One region of the Tsukamurella sp. USMM236 genome, then DNA from elsewhere that is predicted to be linked to it. Evidence: riboswitches for the same ligand, from Rfam matches in the RefSeq annotation. Region 1 holds a riboswitch; the other holds the start of a gene.
The links. Region 1 has a riboswitch for cyclic di-AMP ahead of WFK95_RS03915 (transglycosylase family protein). Riboswitches for the same ligand answer to the same signal wherever they lie in the genome.

Region 1 (9,405 bases):
CCGACGACAGGATCGGGACGAGCACCGCGCCGAGGCCCAGTCCGCGCGCGAACAGCACGAGCGCGAGCACGACCGGGCTCGTGCCGGCCGTGACGAAGGCGAAGGGCACCGTCGCGGCCGCCATCAGCGCGATCGCCGAGACGGCCACCGGACGCGGACCGAAGCGGTCCACCAGCCCGCCGACGAAGAACCGCGGCACGAACGCCCCGACGGCCTGGGGCGCGAGGAGCAGGGCCGTCGCGAGCGCGCCGTCGCCGCGGACCGTCTGCCAGTACAGCGGCATCAGGAACATCGTCCCCATGAGCGCGCCGCCCACAGCGAGACTCGCCAGCGTCGACGCGGCGACGGTCGGGATGCGCACCAATCGCACACGCACGAGGGCGCGGTCCCCCACCCGCGCCGCATGCACCCCGAACGCCGCGATCAGCGCCGCCCCGGACACCACGAACAGCAGAAGGACGCCCGACGTGCCGCGCTCCGCCAGCTCCGCGAGCCCGTAGAAGGTGAGGACGATCCCGGGGGCGAGCAGCGCCAGGCCGGTGCGGTCCAGCGGCGGAACGGCGCTCGTCGGCGCATCGTCCGGCAGCACCCGCAGCGCCGCCACGACGGCGAGCAGGCACAGCGGGACGTTGATCGCGAACATCCAGCGCCAGTCCGCCCAGTGCAGCAGCGCGCCGCCCACGACGGGGCCGATCAGGGGCCCGAGCGCGATGGGCACGCCGAGCGCGGCGGTGACCCGCGCGACCGAGCCGCCGCCGGCCGCGCGCACGGCGATCGTCTGCATGTTCGTCATCAGCACGCCGGCGGCGGCGCCCTGCAGCGTGCGGAAGACGATGAGGCTCACCGGACTCCAACTCGCGGCGCAGAGCGCGGAGCCGACGGCGAAGACGACGAGCGCCGCCACCCACAGGCGCCGGCCCCCGAGGCGGGCGTCGAGCCATCCGCACAACGGGATCGAGACGACGAGCGCGAGCAGATAGGAGGTGCTCACCCACTGGATGGTGGCGATGTCGGCGCGCAGGTCGAGCACCAGCGTGTGCACCGCGATGGTCAGCATCGTCGTGTCCAGGATCGGGGCGAAGACGCCGACGACGAGGGTTGCGATGAGGGCGCGCATCGAGCGCGTCGAGGTCGCCACATTAGATACAGTCACGTATCTAATGTGCGCCATGTTGATAAGATACGCAAGTGGACTCAAAGTCGGATGCGCCGCGCACCCGCCGACGCGGCGCGGCGCTCGAAGAGGCGATCCTGGACGCGGCGTGGGACCAGCTGACGGAGGGCGGCTACGGCGACTTCACCCTGGAGGCCGTCGCCGCCCGCGCCGGAACGTCGCGGTCGGTCTTGTACCGCCGCTGGCCCGGCCGGGTGGAACTGCTGCGCGCCGCGTTCGCGCACCTGGGCGGCACCCCCGTCGCACCGCCGCCCGCGACCGGCTCCCTGCGCGGCGACGCGATCGCGCTCCTCACCGCCATGTCCGACCACCGCGTCGAGCTGATGATCCTGCTGCAGACGCGCCTCGGCGGGTTCTTCGCCGAGTCCGGCGACTCCCCCGAGGACGTGCGCGAACTCATGGTCGGGCCGCGTGCCGGGTCGATGCAGGAGGCCGTCACCCGGGCGATCGGGCGCGGCGAGGTCGACCCGGCACGGGTCACCGACCGGATCGTGCGCCTACCCGCCGACCTGGTGCGACACCAGATGGCGATGACACTGCGCCCCGTGCCGCCCGAGGACATCGCCGAGATCGTGGACGACTGCTTCCTGCCGCTGCTGGCGACCCGAGCGGCCGGAGCGGGGACCTAGGAGTCCAGCTCGCGGGCGATCTCGCGAAGCACCTTGGCGATCTGCTCGGAGGCCTTGCGGTCCGGGTAACGGCCCTTGCGGAGCTCGGGCTGCACGCCCACGTCGAGCAGCTGGATCATGTCCTCGATCAGCACGTTCAGGTCCTCGGCAGGCCGACGGTTCGCCGCCGGGCGACGGCCGCGCTGGGCGCCCGCGGCGGCGCCGCGCGAGACGCTGGGGGCCGGCTCGAGCACGGTCACCGTCAGCGCCTGCGGGCCGCGACGTCCGGCGGCCATGCTGAACTCGACGCGCTGCCCCTGCTTGAGCCCGTCGGTACCGTCGGGCAGCGCGGAGGAACGGACGTACACGTCCTCCCCGCCCTCCTGGGAGAGGAAGCCGAAGCCCTTGTCCGTGTCGTACCACTTGACCTTGCCGGTAGGCACCGTCATCACCCGCTCTGCACTAAGAACAACAAAACGCGCCCCGCGAACGGCGGGACGCACTGCGACTAGTCTAGAGGAATGGGCAAGTTCGTTTCCGTCGCCGTCTCCGCCGCGATCGCGCTGTTCGCGATCGGGCTGATCGCGATCGCAGCCCTCTTCCTGACGCCGCTCCTCGCGGACGGCACCACGGCCCCCACCTGGGTGTACGCCCTCACGCCGCTCGCGCCCGTCGGATTCCTCGTCGGCGTGGTCGCGGTGATCCTCGGCGGCCGCGCCGGAGACGGCGAGCCCCGGCCATGAGGCCGCTGGTCGACCGCTACGGGCGCGTCGCACGCGACCTCCGGGTCTCCCTCACCGACCGGTGCAACCTGCGGTGCACCTACTGCATGCCCGCCGAGGGCCTGCCCTGGCTCGCCAACGACCACGTCCTGACGGGGCCGGAGATCGACCGGCTCATCACCATCGGCGTCCGCGACCTCGGAATCACGGAGATCCGATTCACCGGCGGCGAGCCGCTGCTGCGCGCCGACCTCGACCGCATCGTCGCGCACGCCGCGGCGCTGGAGCCGCGGCCCGAGATCTCGCTGACCACGAACGGGCTGTCGCTGGCCCGGCACGCGGCCAAGCTCGCCGGGGCCGGCCTGGACCGCGTCAACGTCTCCCTCGACACCGTCGACCGGGAGGCGTACGCGAAGGTCACCCGGCGCGATCGCCTCGACGACGCCCTGGCCGGCCTGCGCGCGGCCGCCGACGCCGGCCTCACCCCGGTGAAGGTCAACGCCGTCCTCGGCCCCGGGCGGCTCGACGACGCGCGCCCCCTGCTGCGGCTCTGCCTCGACGCGGGCTACGAGCTGCGGATCATCGAGCACATGCCGCTCGACGCCGACCACACCTGGGACCGGAACACCATGATCACGGCCGAGCACATCCTGGCCGAGCTGCGCCGCGAGTTCACCCTCACGCCCGACGGGGAGCCGCGCGGCAGCGCGCCCGCCGAGCGCTTCCTGGTCGACGGGGGTCCGTCGACGGTGGGCGTCATCGCCTCGGTCACGCGGCCCTTCTGCGGCGACTGCGACCGCGTGCGCCTGACGGCCGACGGCCAGATCCGCACCTGCCTGTTCGCCGCCGACGAGACCGACCTCAAGCCGCTGCTCCGCGGCGGCGCGCCCGACGAGGAGATCGCCGACGCGTGGCTCGCCGCGATGCTGGGCAAGCAGGCCGGCCACGGCATCGATGACCCGTCCTTCCTACAGCCCGCCCGTCCCATGAGCGCGATCGGGGGCTGACGGAGTGCTGATCCGCTATTTCGCCGCCGCGCGCGCCGCGGCCGGCGTGCCGGAGGAGACCGTGCCGGTGCCCGACGGCGCGACGGTCGCCGATGTCGCCGACCTCCTCGCCGCGCGCCACCCCGAGCTGGGCCGCGTGCTCACGCGCTGCAGCTTCCTGCTCGACGAGGTGGCGGTGCGGGACGTCGCGGCGCCCGCGGCCGGCGCGATGCTCGACGTGCTGCCGCCGTTCGCCGGCGGCTGATCCGTACGCGTACACCGAGTGACATCAGTCACACATCGCAAAATCACGGTCCGGTAACGGTTGGGCCACGGGGCGGGTTCTGTTACCGTCGCTGAGGGCCGCAGCAGCAGCCACCCGATCGTCCGCAGCGCAGAGCTTCGTCCAGCGTCCGATTCGGGAAATGCACCACGATCTACACCTGGACGAAGGCGGAGGAACCATCCGCGGCCGCAAGGCCGCAGGGCACACGCCCTAGGGGTCAAGCCGGGCAACCGGCCGAGCAGCCTCTCGCTCGAACCCGACAGCTAACTTCGCACGCGCGTAGAGAGGAAAGACTTCACACGATGACCGGTCGTCACCGCAAGCAGTCCACCACCAGCCTGAGCGCCGCGAAGATCGCGGCCGCGGGCGCGATGCTGGGTGGCGCGGGTCTCGCGCTCGCCGCCCCCGCCGCGAACGCCGCCCCCGATTCCCAGTGGGACACCGTCGCCGCGTGCGAGTCCGGCGGCAACTGGGCCATCAACACGGGCAACGGCTACCACGGTGGCCTGCAGTTCAGCCCGTCCACCTGGGCCTCGTACGGCGGCACGCAGTACGCCCCCACCGCCAACCAGGCCAGCCGCGCGCAGCAGATCGCGATCGCCGAGAAGGTCCTCGCCGGCCAGGGCAAGGGCGCATGGCCCTCCTGCGGCACCGGCCTCGGCTCGCCGACCCCGCGCACCGTCTCCCCGACGGACACCGGCGCCACCAAGCCGGTCGCGAAGCCCGTCAGCAAGCCCGCCGCCAAGCCGGCGACGAAGCCCGTCGCCAAGCCGGTCGCGAAGCCCGCTGCCAAGCCCGTCGCCAAGCCGGCGGCGAAGCCCGTCGCCAAGCCCGCGGCGAAGCCCGTCGCGCAGGCCGGCCAGTCGGTCAACTCGCAGTACATCAACCAGGTCATCTCGCAGGCCCAAAGCGGCGGCCAGCAGGTCGACCCGGCCGTGCTCGCCATGCTGCAGCAGGCCGCGGCCAAGGGCTACTGAGCCCACCCGCACCACGTACGTCCCGAGAGGGGTCGCCGGCATCACGCCCGGCGGCCCCTTTCGGCGTTCTCGGCCCGAAATCTTGCGCGCACGACGACACCCGAGGACCACAGATACAGATCGTTTTGCATTCGCACACGATCTGCTAGGTTCACATCGGTCGTATTCGTGAACGCAAAGTTCAGCAGGGAAGAGAGCTACCGATGATCGCTCGCCACCGCTCCTCGCGCGCCGTCGGCACAGTCGCCGCGGTCAGCGCACTGATCGCCGCCGCGGGCCTCGTCGTCGCAGCTCCCGCCGCAGCCGCCCCCGGCTGCCCCTGCAGCCCCACCGTGCCCGTCCCGACCCCGGGCGCGCCCGCGAAGCCCGTGGCCGCGAAGCCCGCGCCCGCCAAGCCCGCAGCAGCCAGGCCCGCGGGCGTGCCGGGCGGCACCGGCGCCGTGAACGTCCCCGGCGTCGGCGCGGTGGCCGTTCCCGGCCTGGGCGGCGTCGGAACCGGCACGGGCGTCGTCGCGCCCGGTGGCCGCACGGGCGGCGCGGCCGTTCCCGCCGGCGTCGCCGTGCCCGCCGGCATCGGCGGCGCGACAGTCCCCGCCGCCACGGGCTCCACCCGCCCCGCCGGCACCGGCGCCGCGGCCGTTCCCGCGGGCACCGGCGCTGCGAACGTCCCCACGGGTCGCGTGGGCGGCGTCCCCGTCCCCACCGGCATCGGTGGCGTGGCCGTCCCCGCCGGCATCGGCGGCGCAGCGATCCCGGTCGTCGGCGGCACGGCCATCCCGGCCGGCATCGGCGGCGCAGCCATCCCCGCCGGCATCGGCGGCGCGGCGATCCCGGTCGTCGGCGGCACGGGCTTCCCGATCGCCACGGCGAACGGCATCGGCAGCACCGGCGGCGTCACCACGAACGGCGCGGGCGCGCGCGGCGTGGGCAGCGCGGCGGGCGTCGGCACGAACGGCGTCGGCACGGGCGCGGGTGCGCGGGGCATCGGCAGCGCGGCGGGCGTCGGCACGAACGGCATCGGCGCGCAGGGCCTGACGGCCTCGGTCGGCATCCCCGGCATCGTCGTCCCGGGCTCCGGCGTCACGCCGGTCCGCCCCGTCGTCCCCGCGACGCACCGGCGGTAGCCCGCCGGTCGCCCCGGGCGCCTCGACGCCCCCTGATCACCCGAGCTCGTGCGGCCCCACAAAGGTCGGCGCGGGCCCGGATCCGGTGACCACGTAACGAGAACCGGCACCGAGTGGGTCGGCGGCTACGCGCTGCCGACCCACTCGTCTGTTCCGTCCCGGAACAGCTGGTGCTTCCACACGGGCAGCGCCTCCTTGACCGCGTCGACGACCCTCGCGCAGGTCGCGAACGCCGCCGCGCGGTGATCGGCCGACACCGCGACGACGAGCGCCGCATCGCCGATCGCGAGCGGGCCCACGCGGTGCGACACCGCGACCGCTCGCACGCCCTCGGCGGCGTCCGCCTCGCGCTGCACGACCTCCGCGATGACGCGCTCCGCGGTGGGGTGCGCCGAGTACTCCAGGCCCGTCACGCCACGGCCGCCGTCGTGATCGCGCACGGCGCCGATGAAGCCCACGACCGCGCCGGCCTCGGGCCGCGTCACGGCCGCCTCGTGGGCGGCCAGGTCGATCGGCTCCTCGGTCACCCGGGCGAAGACGACCTCCGCCGTGGGCTTGTCAGCCATGGTCGCCGCCGCGGATCTGGTCCAGCGCGTGCGCCAGGACGCCGTCTAGCACGGCGAGGCCGTCGCGGACCCCGCCCGACGAGCCCGGCAGGTTCACCACCAGCGACGAGCCGGCGACGCCCGCGAGCCCGCGGCTGAGCACCGTCGTCGGTACGTCCGGCAGGCCCGACGTGCGGATCGCGTTGGCGAGGCCCGGGATCTCGAACGTGAGCGCGCCGCGCGTCTCCTCGGGGGTGCGGTCGGAGGGCGTGAGTCCCGTGCCGCCGGTGGTGAGCACGACGGCGTCGCCGCGGCGGACGGCGGAGCGGATCGCGGCGCCCACCTCCTCGCCGTCGGGCACCACGACGGGCCCGTAGACCTCGAAGCCGCGCTCGCCGAGCCACGCCGCGATGGCGGGCCCGGTGGTGTCCGCGCGCTCGCCGAGGGCGGCACGGGTGGAGGCGACCACGACGGTGGCGCAGCGGTCGCGGGACGGGCGGAGCGGTTCAGTCATCTGATCTCTCCCAGTGGCCGGTCTTGCCGCCGTCCTTGGTGAGCACGCGGACGTCCGTCATGACGGCGGCGGGGTCGAGGGCCTTGACCATGTCGTGCAGGGTCAGCCCGGCCACCGCGACGGCCGTGAGCGCCTCCATCTCGACGCCCGTCCGGCCGGTGCAGCGCACGGTGGCGGTGACGGCGATCTCCGCGCCCGACGGTTCCAGGTCAACGGTCACGCCGGAGATCGGCAGCGGGTGGCACAGCGGGATCAGGTCGGCCGTGCGCTTGACCGCCATGATGCCCGCGATGCGGGCGGTGGCGAGCACGTCGCCCTTGGGGACCGCACCGTCGGCGATCGCCGCGACGACGGCCTCGGTGGTACGGAAGGTCCCGGCCGCGACCGCCGTGCGGGCGGTGACGGCCTTGCCGGACACGTCGACCATGCGGGCGGCACCCGCATCGTCGACGTGTGTCAGCTTGTCGGTCAGCGGTTGATCCGGGTCGACGGGTGCACGTACGGGATGTGCTGCTGGGGGAACTCCAGCTCGCCGAACGGCGACATCGCGCCGACCACCGGGGCGGCCAGCTCGTTCACGGCGTGCTCGGCGTGGCCGTCGGCGGCCTGCGGCCAGCCGTTGTCGACGTAGCCGGGCTTCTTCGCATTCGAGGTCTCAGACACGCCGCTATTCTGACATGCCCCGGTGTCTAGGCTGTATCGGTGAGCAGTAATACGTCGTCGACGGGGCCCGCGGCGTGGCTGCGCGAGCGCACCGACGCCGAGATCGCGGCGCTGCTCGACGCCCGGCGCGACGTCGCGACGCCCGTCCCCGCCGGTTTCGCCGTGCTGGCGAGCCGCCTGAACAGCCCGTCGTCGCTGGGCCGCGTCGCAGAGCGCCTCACCCTGCCGGACCTGGCCGTCCTCGAGCTGCTCCTCGCCGAGCCGCTCGACGCCGACGCCCTCGCCCGCCGCCTCCGTGGCCGCGCGCTGAAGAAGCAGGTGCTGGCGTCGGCGGACAAGCTCCGCGGCCTGGCGCTGGCCTGGGGCGACGACGTCCTGCACACCACGGCCGCCGCCCGCGAGGCGCTGCCGTGGCGCTCGACCCAGCTCACGACGCCGCCGGACCTCGACGCCATCGACGCCGCCCTGGCCGCCGCGGGCCCCGACGAGCGCGCCCTGCTGGACCGCCTGGCCGAGGGCTCTCCGCTGGGCCGCACCGCCGCGGCGGGCCCCGGCACCTCCCCCGACCACCCGGTGCAGCGCATGCTGGCCTCGGGGCTGCTCGCGCGCGTCGACCACCAGACCGTCGAGCTGCCGTGGGAGGTCCGCGCTCGCTTGCGGGGCGAGCTCCCCCTGGGTGCCTCCCTCAAGCCGCCCGTGCTCGACGGTCCGCCCGTGCCCGGCGCCGACGGAGCCGGCGCGGTCGCGGCACTGGAATTGCTGCGGCACGCCGACGACGTGCTCGACGTGCTGGGCGCCGTCCCGGCGCAGCGGGTGAAGGCCGGCGGCATCGGTATCCGCGAGTTCCGTCGCGTCGCGAAGGCGGCGGGCCTCGCGGAGGACCGCGCCGCCCTCCTCCTGGAGCTCCTCGCCGCGGCCGCGCTGATCGCCGAGGGCGAGCTCGACGGCGAGGAGGATTCGGTCTTCGCCCCGACCGTCGCCGTCGACGAGTGGCTGCGCGCCGCGCCCGCCGACCGCTGGGCGCTGCTCGCCCGGACGTGGTTGGAGCTGCGCCGGCAGCCCGCGCTGATCGGCACCCGCGGCGAGGAGGGCATCGTCGGGCCCCTGCACCGGGCGGCGCGCAGCACCGTCGCCCCGCAGGACCGCGCGGCCGTGCTCGAGGCCCTGGCCCTCGCCCCGCCGGGTGCCGCGCCCGCGGCGCCCGACCTGCACGCCGCCCTCCGGTTCGCGCACCCGTCCTGGTACCGCCGGCTCACGCTGGACGCGGTCGCCGACATCGTCGCACAGGCGCAGGTGGTGGGCCTGGTCGCCGGCGGCGCCCTCACCTCCGCGGGCCGCGCGGCCCGCACCACCGACCCCGCGCAGGCCATGGCCGCGGCGCTGCCGAAGCCCGTCGAGGAGTTCCTGCTCCAGGCCGACCTGACGCTGACCATTCCGGGTCCCACGACGCACGACTTCGCGGCGGCGGTCGCCCTCGTGGCGGATCTCGAGTCGGCGGGCGGCGCCGCCGTGTACCGCGTCACGGACGCCTCGGTGCGCCGCGCGCTCGACGCCGGCCGCACGTCTGCGGAGGTGCACGCCTTCTTCGTCGCGCACTCGGTGACGCCCGTGCCGCAGGGCCTGACGTACCTGGTCGACGACGTCGCGCGGCGGCACGGCGCGCTCCGGGCGGGCGTCGCCGGTTCCTTCCTGCGCTCCGACGATCCGGCGCTCGTCGCCGCGGTCCTCTCCTCCCCTGCCGCGGAGGCACTCGCGCTGCGGGCCGTCGCGCCGACGGTGCTCATCGCCCAGGTCCCGCTGTCGGAT
Region 2 (9,405 bases), on a different contig from region 1:
GCGCGATGACGCGGTTACCGTTCTCGTCGCGCTTGATCGAGCCGTCCGGGTTGTACTCCCACACGATCGACGGTCCGCCGCCGATCGACTGGATGTACGCGCCCATGGCGTCGATCTGCTTCGCGTCGAACTTGGCGGGCTTGCGCACGATCTGCGCCGAGTTGACGGTCGCGGGCATGCGGCCCGAGTGCACCTGGAAGTACACGGCCGAATCGCCGACGCCGACGAGGCTCGGGCCGCGGTCCTTCACGCCCTCGAGGCTGGCGCCGTGGCAGCTGATGCACGAGGTCTCGTACAGGCGCTTGCCGTTCTCGACCTGCGCGGCGTCGAAGTCGTCGGCGATCGCGACCTGCGGGGTGGGGCTGGCGATCGTGGCGACACCGCCCGCGGCGAGGAGGCCGCCGACCAGCAGCGCCGCGCTCGCGAACTTGCGGCGGAGCTTGCGCTGCTTCCGGGCCTTCTGTGCCGAGGCGACGGACGCGCGCCCGGCACCGTCGGGCTCGCCTCCCTCGCCGGCGGGCTCAAAGTTGGCTGAACTCATCTGCTATCCCTCTGTGATGGCGACTGAGATAAACGTCTTTAGCGAATGATGTAAATGACGGCGAAGAGGCCGATCCACACCACGTCGACGAAGTGCCAGTAGTAGCTGACGACGATCGCCGAAGTCGCCTGGGCGGGCGTGAACTTCGAGGCGCGGCTGCGGGCCAGGATGAAGATGAAGGCCACGAGGCCGCCCATCACGTGCAGGCCGTGGAAGCCGGTGGCCATGTAGAACACCGAGCCGTAGACCGAGGAGCTGAGCGTGAGGCCCTCGCCGATCAGGGTCTTGTACTCGTTGAGCTGGCCCGCGACGAACGCGGCACCCATCAGCAGCGAGATCAGGTACCAGATGCGGAACTTGAAGACGTCGCCCTTCTCCGCGGCGAAGACGCCCAGCTGGCAGGTGACCGACGAGGCGATCAGCACGATGGTCGGCGGCAGCGCCGCGGCCAGGCTGATGTTCGTGTCGGCGGGGGGCCATCCGTTCTCCCCAGCTCCGGCCCGCGCCACGAAGTACATGGCGAAGAGCCCGGCGAAGAACATGAGCTCGCTCGACAGCCAGACGATGGTCCCGACGCTGACCATGTTGGGCCGGTTGAGTGAGTGCACGCGCTGGGTGATGGCTGTAGCTGAGGTCGGTGCGGCGCTAGTCACTCCGCAAGTATGACCGGTCGTAGTATCGAATGCCTACCCGGGTCGCAGATTGGGCGCGTCGAATATCGCGGGCAGGTTCAGGACCTCCCGCACGATGACTCGAAACGCCACGTCAACGGCCTGATCGGCACCGGCAGATAAGGCATACCTTGCCCTACGACCTCAATGGCAGACCCGAGGAGCGGACCCGTCTGGGCCGCCTTCTCGGACGCCTGTCCACGCGCACCGTCGAGGAGTTAACGCCCGGCGACCCCGGTTTGGTTCCCGTGGCCGAATCGGACGACGACGCGGCCGCCTCGTCGTCGGTCCTCGACGCCTCCGCGGGCTTCGATCCGGAGGCGCAGAGCGTGCTGCGGCACGTGCTCGAGATCCCGGGCGACGAGGTCGATGAGGTACTGCGGCTCGTCGGGCAGGACCGGTACGAGCGGGTCCCGGCCGACGGTGCGCCGGACCTCCCCGGGATGGAGACCGTCGCCGTCGCGCGGGTGCAGAAGGTCGATGCTCTGCACGTCTCGCAGGAGCGCTCGCGGATGGCGGGCGTCACCGCGCGGCACGGCGGGCGGGCCGTGCTGTGGCAGGTGCTCCAGATACCGGGTTGACCGCCCCGATTACAGTTGCGGCCATGGATTGGCCGACGGTTCTCACCGAGCTCACCTCCCAGCGCGACCTCAGCGCGGAGCAGGCGCGGTGGGCGATGTCCGAGATCATGAGCGACGGGGCGACCCCGTCGCAGATCTCCGCGTTCGGCGTCGCCATGAAGATGAAGGGACCGTCGCCCGTCGAGGTGCGGGCGCTGGCCGACGTGATGCTCTCTCTCACCACCCCGGTGCCCTTCGACGCCCGCGCCGTCGACATCGTCGGCACCGGCGGCGACCGCTCGCACTCGGTGAACATCTCCACCATGAGCTCGATCGTCGTGGCGGCCGCGGGCGTGCCCGTGCTCAAGCACGGCAACCGGGCAGCGTCGTCGAAGTCGGGCGGCGCGGACTGCCTCGAGGCGCTGGGCGTCGCGATCGGGCTGAACGCCGACGGTGTCGCGCGCACCACGACCGAGCTGGGCATCGGTTTCTGCCTCGCCTCCGTCTTCCACTCGGGCCTGCGCTTCGCCGGCGCGACCCGCAAGGAGATCGGCATCCCGACCGTCTTCAACGTGCTCGGCCCGCTGACCAACCCTGGCCGCCCCTCCGCCGGCCTCATCGGCTGCGCCTTCGCCGATCTGGCGCCCGTCGTGGCCCAGGCCTTCGCCGACCGCGGCGGCCAGGACCACGTGATCGTCGTCCGCGGCGACGACGGCCTCGACGAGCTGACCACCACCTCGACCTCCACCGTCTGGCGCGTGCAGGAGGACGGGGTGGGCGTCGAATCCGTCGACCCCCGCGAGCTCGGGCTGGCCCGGGTCGCGATGGAGGACCTGCGGGGCGGCGACGCGTCCGTCAACGCCGCGATCGCCCGGAGTTTCCTCGCCGGCGAGACCGGCCCGGTCCGTGACGCGGTGCTGCTCAATTCGGCGGGCGCCGTCGCCGCGTACGAGGGGCTGACCGCGGGGGAGTCCGTGCAGGACTCGATCGCGGCGCACCTGCCGCGGGTCGCCGAGGCCGTCGACTCGGGTGCTGCCGCCGCGCTGCTCGACCGCTGGGTCGCGCTGTCGCAGGAGATCGCGGGCGCGTGAGCGAGTCGGGACTGGACCGGATGCGCGCGGACGCCGCAGCCCGGGGCCTGACGGTGACCGTCCGCGAGCGTCCCGCCGCGCGCAGCCTGGAGGAGGCGGCCGCGTTGATGGACCTGCCGCCGTCGCAGCTGGTGAAGTCGCTCGTCGTGCGCCGTGGCGAGGGGGCCTACCTGTTCGCGCTGGTCCCCGGCGATCGGTCGATCGCCTGGCCCAAGCTTCGCGCAGTGGTCGGCGTGAACCGGCTCGCGATGCCGCCGGCCGACGAGGCGCTCGAGGCCACGGGGTACGAGCGCGGCACGATCACGCCCGTCGGGGCGCGCGGCGACTGGCCGGTGTACGTCGACGAGCGGATCGCCGGCGCGACGGTGGCGCTCGGCGCCGGCGCGCACGGACACAGCGCGATCGTCGACGCGGACGCGCTGATCGCGGCGTACGGCGCGACCGTCGCGGACATCTCCGACTAGACGCGCGAACACAACGCACAAAATTCCATTCCGCGGAATTCAGCGTTCCACGCGCCTAATCTTGACGGCGTGAGTAAGCGCACCGTCTCCCCGCAGATCGCCCGTTCCTGGCTGCTCGTCCCGGCCTCCCATCCCGAGTCCTTCGCGGTCGCGCAGGCCAGCGAGGCCGACGCCGTGATCATCGACCTCGAGGACGCCGTCGCCGCGAAGGACAAGGAGCAGGCGCGGGCGGACACCGTCGAGTGGCTGTCGACCGGCCACCGCGCGTGGGTGCGCATCAACGACGCGGCGAGCGAGTACTGGAGCGCCGACTGCGCCGCGCTCAAGCAGTGCGCAGGACTCGAGGGCGTGATGCTCGCGAAGTCCGAGGGGTCGAGCCACCTCGACGACACCGCGGACCGTCTCCCCGACGGCACGCCGATCCTCGCGCTCGTCGAGACCGCCCGCGGGATGCAGAACGTCGCGCGGATCGCCTCTGCGCCGTCGACCTTCCGGATCGCCTTCGGCACGGGCGATTTCAAGCGGGACACCGCGGTCGGCGAGGATCCGATCGCCCTGGCCTACGCACGCTCGCAGCTGGTCATCGCGTCGCGAGCGGCCCGCCTGCCCGCGCCCATCGACGGGCCGACCCTGAACATCGCGCACCTGCCCACCGGGACCGCCCTGGCGAAGGAGATGGGCATGTCCGGGAAGCTGTGCCTCACGCCGGAGCACGCCGGCGTCATCAACAGCGGCCTCAGCCCGAGCGAGTCCGAGGTGGCGTGGGCGCACGGCTTCATCGACGCCTTCGAGAAGTCGGGCGGCAAGATCACCGACGGCTCCGACCTCCCGCGCCTGGCACGCGCTCAGAAGATCGTGCAGCAGGCCGTCGACTTCGGCATCGAGGTCGAGGCGGCGGAGGTCAGCCACAGCGGCTACTGAGCGCGAGGCCTACTCTCGGGGGCATGGGGCTGTTCGGGAGGAAGAAGTCGGTCGAGGACCAGCCGGATCCGCACCTCTACCTGATGACGATCCGGGATGCTGACCGATTGCGGTCGCTCACGCGGACCGTGCTGGCGGAGAACGGGTTCGAGGCGGAGGTCCGCGGCGATCACGTGCTGACCGCGGATGGTCGCACGTTCGGGCTCGACAATCTCATGCGCAAGGTCCGCGGTGTGGGGCCCGCCGAGTGGGACGGAGTCGTCCGCGAGCACTTCAGCACGATGCTCCGACCGGCGGACGAGGGGCCGGACGAGGCGCAGATGCGCGAACGGATCATCGCGCGGCTGTGGGACGTGACCGCGACGGACGGTCGGATGAGCTTCGACTACGCCCTCGAATGGCAGTCCGGCGTGGCCGAGGTGCTCGCCATCGACTACCCGGACCGGGTCAGCATCCTCAGCGACGGCTCCGTGCGGGAGATGGCGCCGCTCGGGCCGTGGTACGACCGCGCGCGGCGCAACCTGTGGCGCGAGCTCACCGAGACGGCGGAGATCCGGGTCGAGACCGTGGAGCACGACGGGCACCGATTCCTGTGCGCTCTCAGCGATTCCGTGTACACGGCCAGTGGCGCATTGCTCCTGGCTGAACTGCTCCCGCGGTGGGTGCCGGGCATCGACATGAGCAGTGGCGTGCTGTTCGCTGTGCCCTTCCGCAACCAGCTGGCGTTCGCGGCCTGCTCGAACGCGGAGGCCGCGCTCGGCGGCCTCATGCTGTTGCCGGTGTTCGCCGCCAACGGCTACTCCGACGGGGTGGGCCCGGTGTCGCCGAACGTGTACTACTGGCGCGACGGCACGGTGACGCAGATCAGCAGCATCGCCGATGACGCCCTGAACGTGACGCCGCCGCCGGAGCTGCTGGAGATCATCAACGGCGGCTGAGGCTCAGTTCCCGATGTCGAAGCCCGCGTCGACGTCGGCCGAGGCGTACTCGCGGAAGGCGATGTGGGTGGAGGTGCTCGCGACGCCGTCGATGCGGTTGATCTTCTCCGTGACCACCTCGGCGATCTGGTCGTGCTCGCGCACGCGGACCTTCGCGATGAGGTCGATGTCGCCGGCGCACGAGTACACCTCGGTGACGCCCTCGATGTTCGCGACGGCCTGCGCGGTCTCGGGGATGCGGTGCACGTCGGCGTTGATGAGGACGATCGCGGTGATCACTGCGGGGCCTTCCGGTCGATCTGGCGTTCACGCGGCGTGCGTGGCCTCCTCACTGTATTGCCTGGCGGTCCCGCGCGGATGCGCCGCCGCCGCACGGGCGTCGCGGCCCGCCTCGGAGGCGCGCCCGGCCCACTCGAGCCAGCGACCCGCGCCGGCCAGCGGCTCGCCCCACGTGCCCTGCACGTCCACGATGCGCGTCCCCGGCCGCAGCGCCCAACGGCGCAGGAGCGCCGCCTCCTCGGGACTCGCGCCGTGCAGGGTGTCGGCGGGGAAGAGGGTGTCGGGCACGTCCGGCGCGGCGAGGTCGCCGAACGCCTCGTAGACCGACTCGGCGCCCGCGCGCAGCCGGTCGAAGACGGGCATCGGCGGCACCCCGCGCGGGGCGACGCCGGCGGCGGCGAGGCGGCCGTGGCGCACGATCGACAGCTCCCAACCGCCGGCCCCGTCGGGATGGGCGATCGAGAGCTCGGGCACGTCCGCGAAGGCGACCAGCGCGTGTGAGCGGGCGACCGCGTCCACCAGGTGCGCGGCGCGGTCGCGCAGCCGGGCGGCGGACTCGAAGAACTCCCGCTCCGCGAGCGCGGCCAGACGCGCCTCCAGCGCCTCGAAGACCTCCGACGAGTGCCCGGTGAGCGCGGCGGCCGCCCGGTCGGCCCGCGGCCGGTACAGGGCCGCGGGCTCCGGCGCTACGGCCGACGCCTGGCAGCCGCCGAGCGGGCGGGCACCGTCGGGTCCCAGCGCGCAGGTGTGGGCCGCCCCGGCGCGCAGCCGGGTGGTGCACGTGCGGAGGCCGCACGCCTCGGCGAGCAGTTCCGCGAGATCGGCCGCGTCGGTGCGGGAGCGCACGGGCCCGATGCACGGGGTGCCCTGCGGCGCGGAGCGCTTCACCGCGAGCCGGGGGAAGGGCTCGGCGGTCAGACAGATCCACCAGCCGCGCTTCGGGTACTTCGACCGGCGGTTGTACGGGGGAGTGTGCGCGGCGATGAGGCGCAGCTCCCGCGCGGCCGCCTCCAGCGCGTGCGCACACTCCACGTGGTCCACCCGTTCCGCGAGGCCCACCATCTCCTTGATCCGGCCCCGCGTCTCGCCGGCGGTGAAGTAGCTGCGCACCCGGCGGTGCAGGTTCCCCGACGTGCCCACGTAGAGCACCTCGTTCCCCGGACCGCGGAACAGGTACACGCCGGGCCGCTCCGGCAGCGGATCGGCGAGGTGGCGCTTCGCGCGCTGCTGCGGCGTGACGGACGGGAGGTGCCCGCGGAGCTCCCCGAGGGTGTGGATGCCCAGGTTGCCCACGCGGCCGATCAGCCCGTGCAGCACCTCGACCGTGGCCCGTGCGTCGTCGAGCGCGCGGTGGTTGGGCGTGGTCTCGGTGCGGAACAGGCGCGCGAGCTCGCTGAGCTTGACCGACGGTGCCTCGTCCCGCGTGAGCACCCGGCGCGCGAGCTGCACCGTGCACAGCGACGCGGGCTTCGGCCATGGGGTGCCGGTAGCGGCCGCGGCCGCCTTGAGGAAGCCGAGGTCGAAGCGGGCGTTGTGCGCGACCAGGACGGCGCCGTGCGCGAACTCGAGGAAGGAAGGGAGCACTGACTCGATCCGCGGGGCGCCCGTGACCATCGCGGTGGTGATGCCGGTGAGGTGGGTGATGTGCGGGGAGATGCCGCAACCGGGATCGACCAGCGTCGCGAACTCGCCCAGGACCTCACCGCCGCGCACCTTGACCGCGCCGATCTCGGTGATCGCGTCCCCGCCCTTGGGGGAGCCGCCCGTGGTCTCCAGGTCGACCACCACGAAGGTCACCTCACGCAGGGGCGGGTCGACGGTGCCCGTCTCGCAATCGTCCAGGCTGAGCTGCATGGCGTGACGGTAGAACACCCCACCGACAGGTTTTCGCCGCCCGAACGCGCACTCGAAACTTGTCAGTCGCCGCGCCTAGCGTCGCCGGCATCGAGACCCCGTCAACGAAGGGACGCGCCATGACGCTGCACGTCGACTGCTCCACCTGCCCCGCGAAGCCGCGAGCCTGCGGCGACTGCGCCGTGGGCTTCCTCCTCGGACCGGTGGTCGTGGCCACGCCGCCCGTGCCGGGTTCCGGCGTCGGGGGTGCTTCGGTCACGGAACCGGGTCTGAGTGACGCAATCGCGGCCTTCGCGAACGAGGGAATGTTGCCGCGCCTCAGGGTGGTTCCTGACCAGGCGAAACAGGCCGGCTAGGGGAGGTCTCGGGGGTGTCTGGGGAGGCTCCCCCGGCGCGTCCGGCTAGACAGGCGCGTTTCCGTTTCGTAATCTTTCTGAGACCTTGCGGAGGAGCCCGGAGCGAAAATCGCCCCGTCTCCCGAGGTCACCGCCTAAGAGGCCGCGAGGCCTCGCCGGGGACCCACACGCGTTATCCGGGGTGAATCGCCGGAGGTTCGTAGAGCCTCCGGGGTAGGGCATCTTCCTCGCCCGAACCCGTCAGCTAACTCGGTCGGCGGTCGGGAAGAAACTTAGGAGAATCGCTTCGTGGCGAAACACCGACTTCAGCCGCAGCCCAGCCGCGGTGCCACCGTCGCCCGCGGTGCCCTCGCAGCGGGCGCCGTGACCCTCGGCACGCTCGCGGTGCCCACGGCCGCGTTCGCAGCGCCCGCCCCCGCGGCGCCGGCACCGGTCGCGCCGAAGGCGAAGCCCGCCCCCGCGCCCGGCGTGAAGCCCGCGGTCGCCGCAGGGAAGGCCAAGCCCGCCGCGAAGCCCGCGCAGACCGTCACCTCCCGCAACACCACCGCGCGCCCCAACGTCGTGAGCGGGGTCGCGATCGCCCCGAAGCCGGGCGTCACCACCGTCGCCGGAGCGCAGCCCGGCGGCGCGAAGGCCAAGGTCGTCCAGGCCGCGCTGTCGCGCACCGGCCTGCCCTACTCCTACGGCTCCGCCGGCCCCAACTCGTTCGACTGCTCGGGACTCGTCTACTGGTCCATGAAGCAGGCCGGCATCACCGTCCCGCGCGACAGCTACGGCCAGCTCGGCGGCGGTCGCTCGATCCCGATCTCGGACCTGCAGGCCGGCGATATCGTGATCTACAACGGCGGCAGCCACGCCGCGCTCTACATCGGCAACGGCAAGGTCGTGCACTCGGTGAATTACGGCATCCCGGTCAAGGTGAGCCCGCTCAACGAGATGTCGGTCTACTCCGCCCGTCGTTACTGACGTAACCTGGCAGTGATTGCGTTCGCAATCGTGCTCCAGCTTGGAAGGACCCGCTCGGCCGTGTCATCGACCTCCTCGTCCCGTTCGCTCGTGCTGCGCGGATCCGCTGCGTCCGCCGTGGTCGCCCTCGTGGCCGGCCTGACCGTCACCGGTAGCGCGACCGCGGATCCCGACACCGCCGACGCCGCGCTCAAGCAGTACGAGGCGCTCTCCGAGCAGGCCTCGGGCACCAACGAGGCAGCGAAGGCCGCACAGGAGGACGCCGAGAAGGCCACCGCCGCCAAGCGCGCCGCCGACGCCACGCTCGTGGCCGCCAAGCGCGAGGTCGCCGCGGTGCAGGCGCGGAAGGCCGCCCTGCAGCCCCAGATCGACGCGGTCGTCGTCGCCAACTACAAGGGCTCGCGCACCAACCGCACCTACGCGCTGCTCGTCAGCGACTCGCCGCAGCAGATGCTCGACCAGATGTCGACGCTCGACTTCGTCAACCGCGACGTCGTCGCCACCGTCGACGCCTACAAGAAGTCGAAGGCCGCGGCCGATTCCGCGGCCACCCGCGCCGCCGAGGCCGCCAAGTCGGCCGAGGACACCCGCACGGAGGCCGAGCGCAAGGCCGCGGATCTCCGGCAGAAGAAGTCGCGCCTGGCGCAGGAGATCGCGCGGATCAAGGCGATCTACGACCGGCTCACGGGCGCTCAGCGCCAGACGCTCATCGGCCCGCCCACCCCGTTCGACCCCAGCAAGGTGCCGCCGGGGAGCACCGCGGA

Region 2: linked by a shared signal. The riboswitch ahead of WFK95_RS17570 (C40 family peptidase) and the one ahead of WFK95_RS03915 (transglycosylase family protein) in region 1 are both predicted to bind cyclic di-AMP.

What each region holds. Positions count from the first base shown of each region.
Region 1 covers NZ_JBBCSS010000001.1:796,075-805,479, reverse strand. Annotated here, with positions in the region: gene WFK95_RS03945 (DHA2 family efflux MFS transporter permease subunit) at 1-1,153, opposite strand, end outside; gene WFK95_RS03940 (TetR/AcrR family transcriptional regulator) at 1,189-1,803, shown strand; gene WFK95_RS03935 (cold-shock protein) at 1,800-2,225, opposite strand; gene WFK95_RS03930 (hypothetical protein) at 2,304-2,525, shown strand; gene moaA (GTP 3',8-cyclase MoaA) at 2,522-3,511, shown strand; gene WFK95_RS03920 (MoaD/ThiS family protein) at 3,516-3,755, shown strand; cyclic di-AMP (ydaO/yuaA leader) riboswitch at 3,907-4,068, shown strand; gene WFK95_RS03915 (transglycosylase family protein) at 4,079-4,753, shown strand; gene WFK95_RS03910 (hypothetical protein) at 4,957-5,877, shown strand; gene WFK95_RS03905 (molybdenum cofactor biosynthesis protein MoaE) at 6,003-6,443, opposite strand; gene WFK95_RS03900 (MogA/MoaB family molybdenum cofactor biosynthesis protein) at 6,436-6,936, opposite strand; gene moaC (cyclic pyranopterin monophosphate synthase MoaC) at 6,929-7,363, opposite strand; gene WFK95_RS03890 (hypothetical protein) at 7,405-7,599, opposite strand; gene WFK95_RS03885 (helicase-associated domain-containing protein) at 7,639-9,405, shown strand, end outside.
Region 2 covers NZ_JBBCSS010000005.1:161,150-170,554, reverse strand. Annotated here, with positions in the region: gene qcrC (cytochrome bc1 complex diheme cytochrome c subunit) at 1-541, opposite strand, end outside; gene ctaE (aa3-type cytochrome oxidase subunit III) at 580-1,194, opposite strand; gene WFK95_RS17610 (hypothetical protein) at 1,461-1,793, shown strand; gene trpD (anthranilate phosphoribosyltransferase) at 1,817-2,863, shown strand; gene WFK95_RS17600 (aminoacyl-tRNA deacylase) at 2,860-3,327, shown strand; gene WFK95_RS17595 (HpcH/HpaI aldolase/citrate lyase family protein) at 3,397-4,248, shown strand; gene WFK95_RS17590 (hypothetical protein) at 4,272-5,186, shown strand; gene WFK95_RS17585 (Lrp/AsnC family transcriptional regulator) at 5,190-5,465, opposite strand; gene WFK95_RS17580 (DEDD exonuclease domain-containing protein) at 5,493-7,319, opposite strand; gene WFK95_RS17575 (hypothetical protein) at 7,439-7,675, shown strand; cyclic di-AMP (ydaO/yuaA leader) riboswitch at 7,797-7,949, shown strand; gene WFK95_RS17570 (C40 family peptidase) at 7,964-8,641, shown strand; gene WFK95_RS17565 (NlpC/P60 family protein) at 8,732-9,405, shown strand, end outside.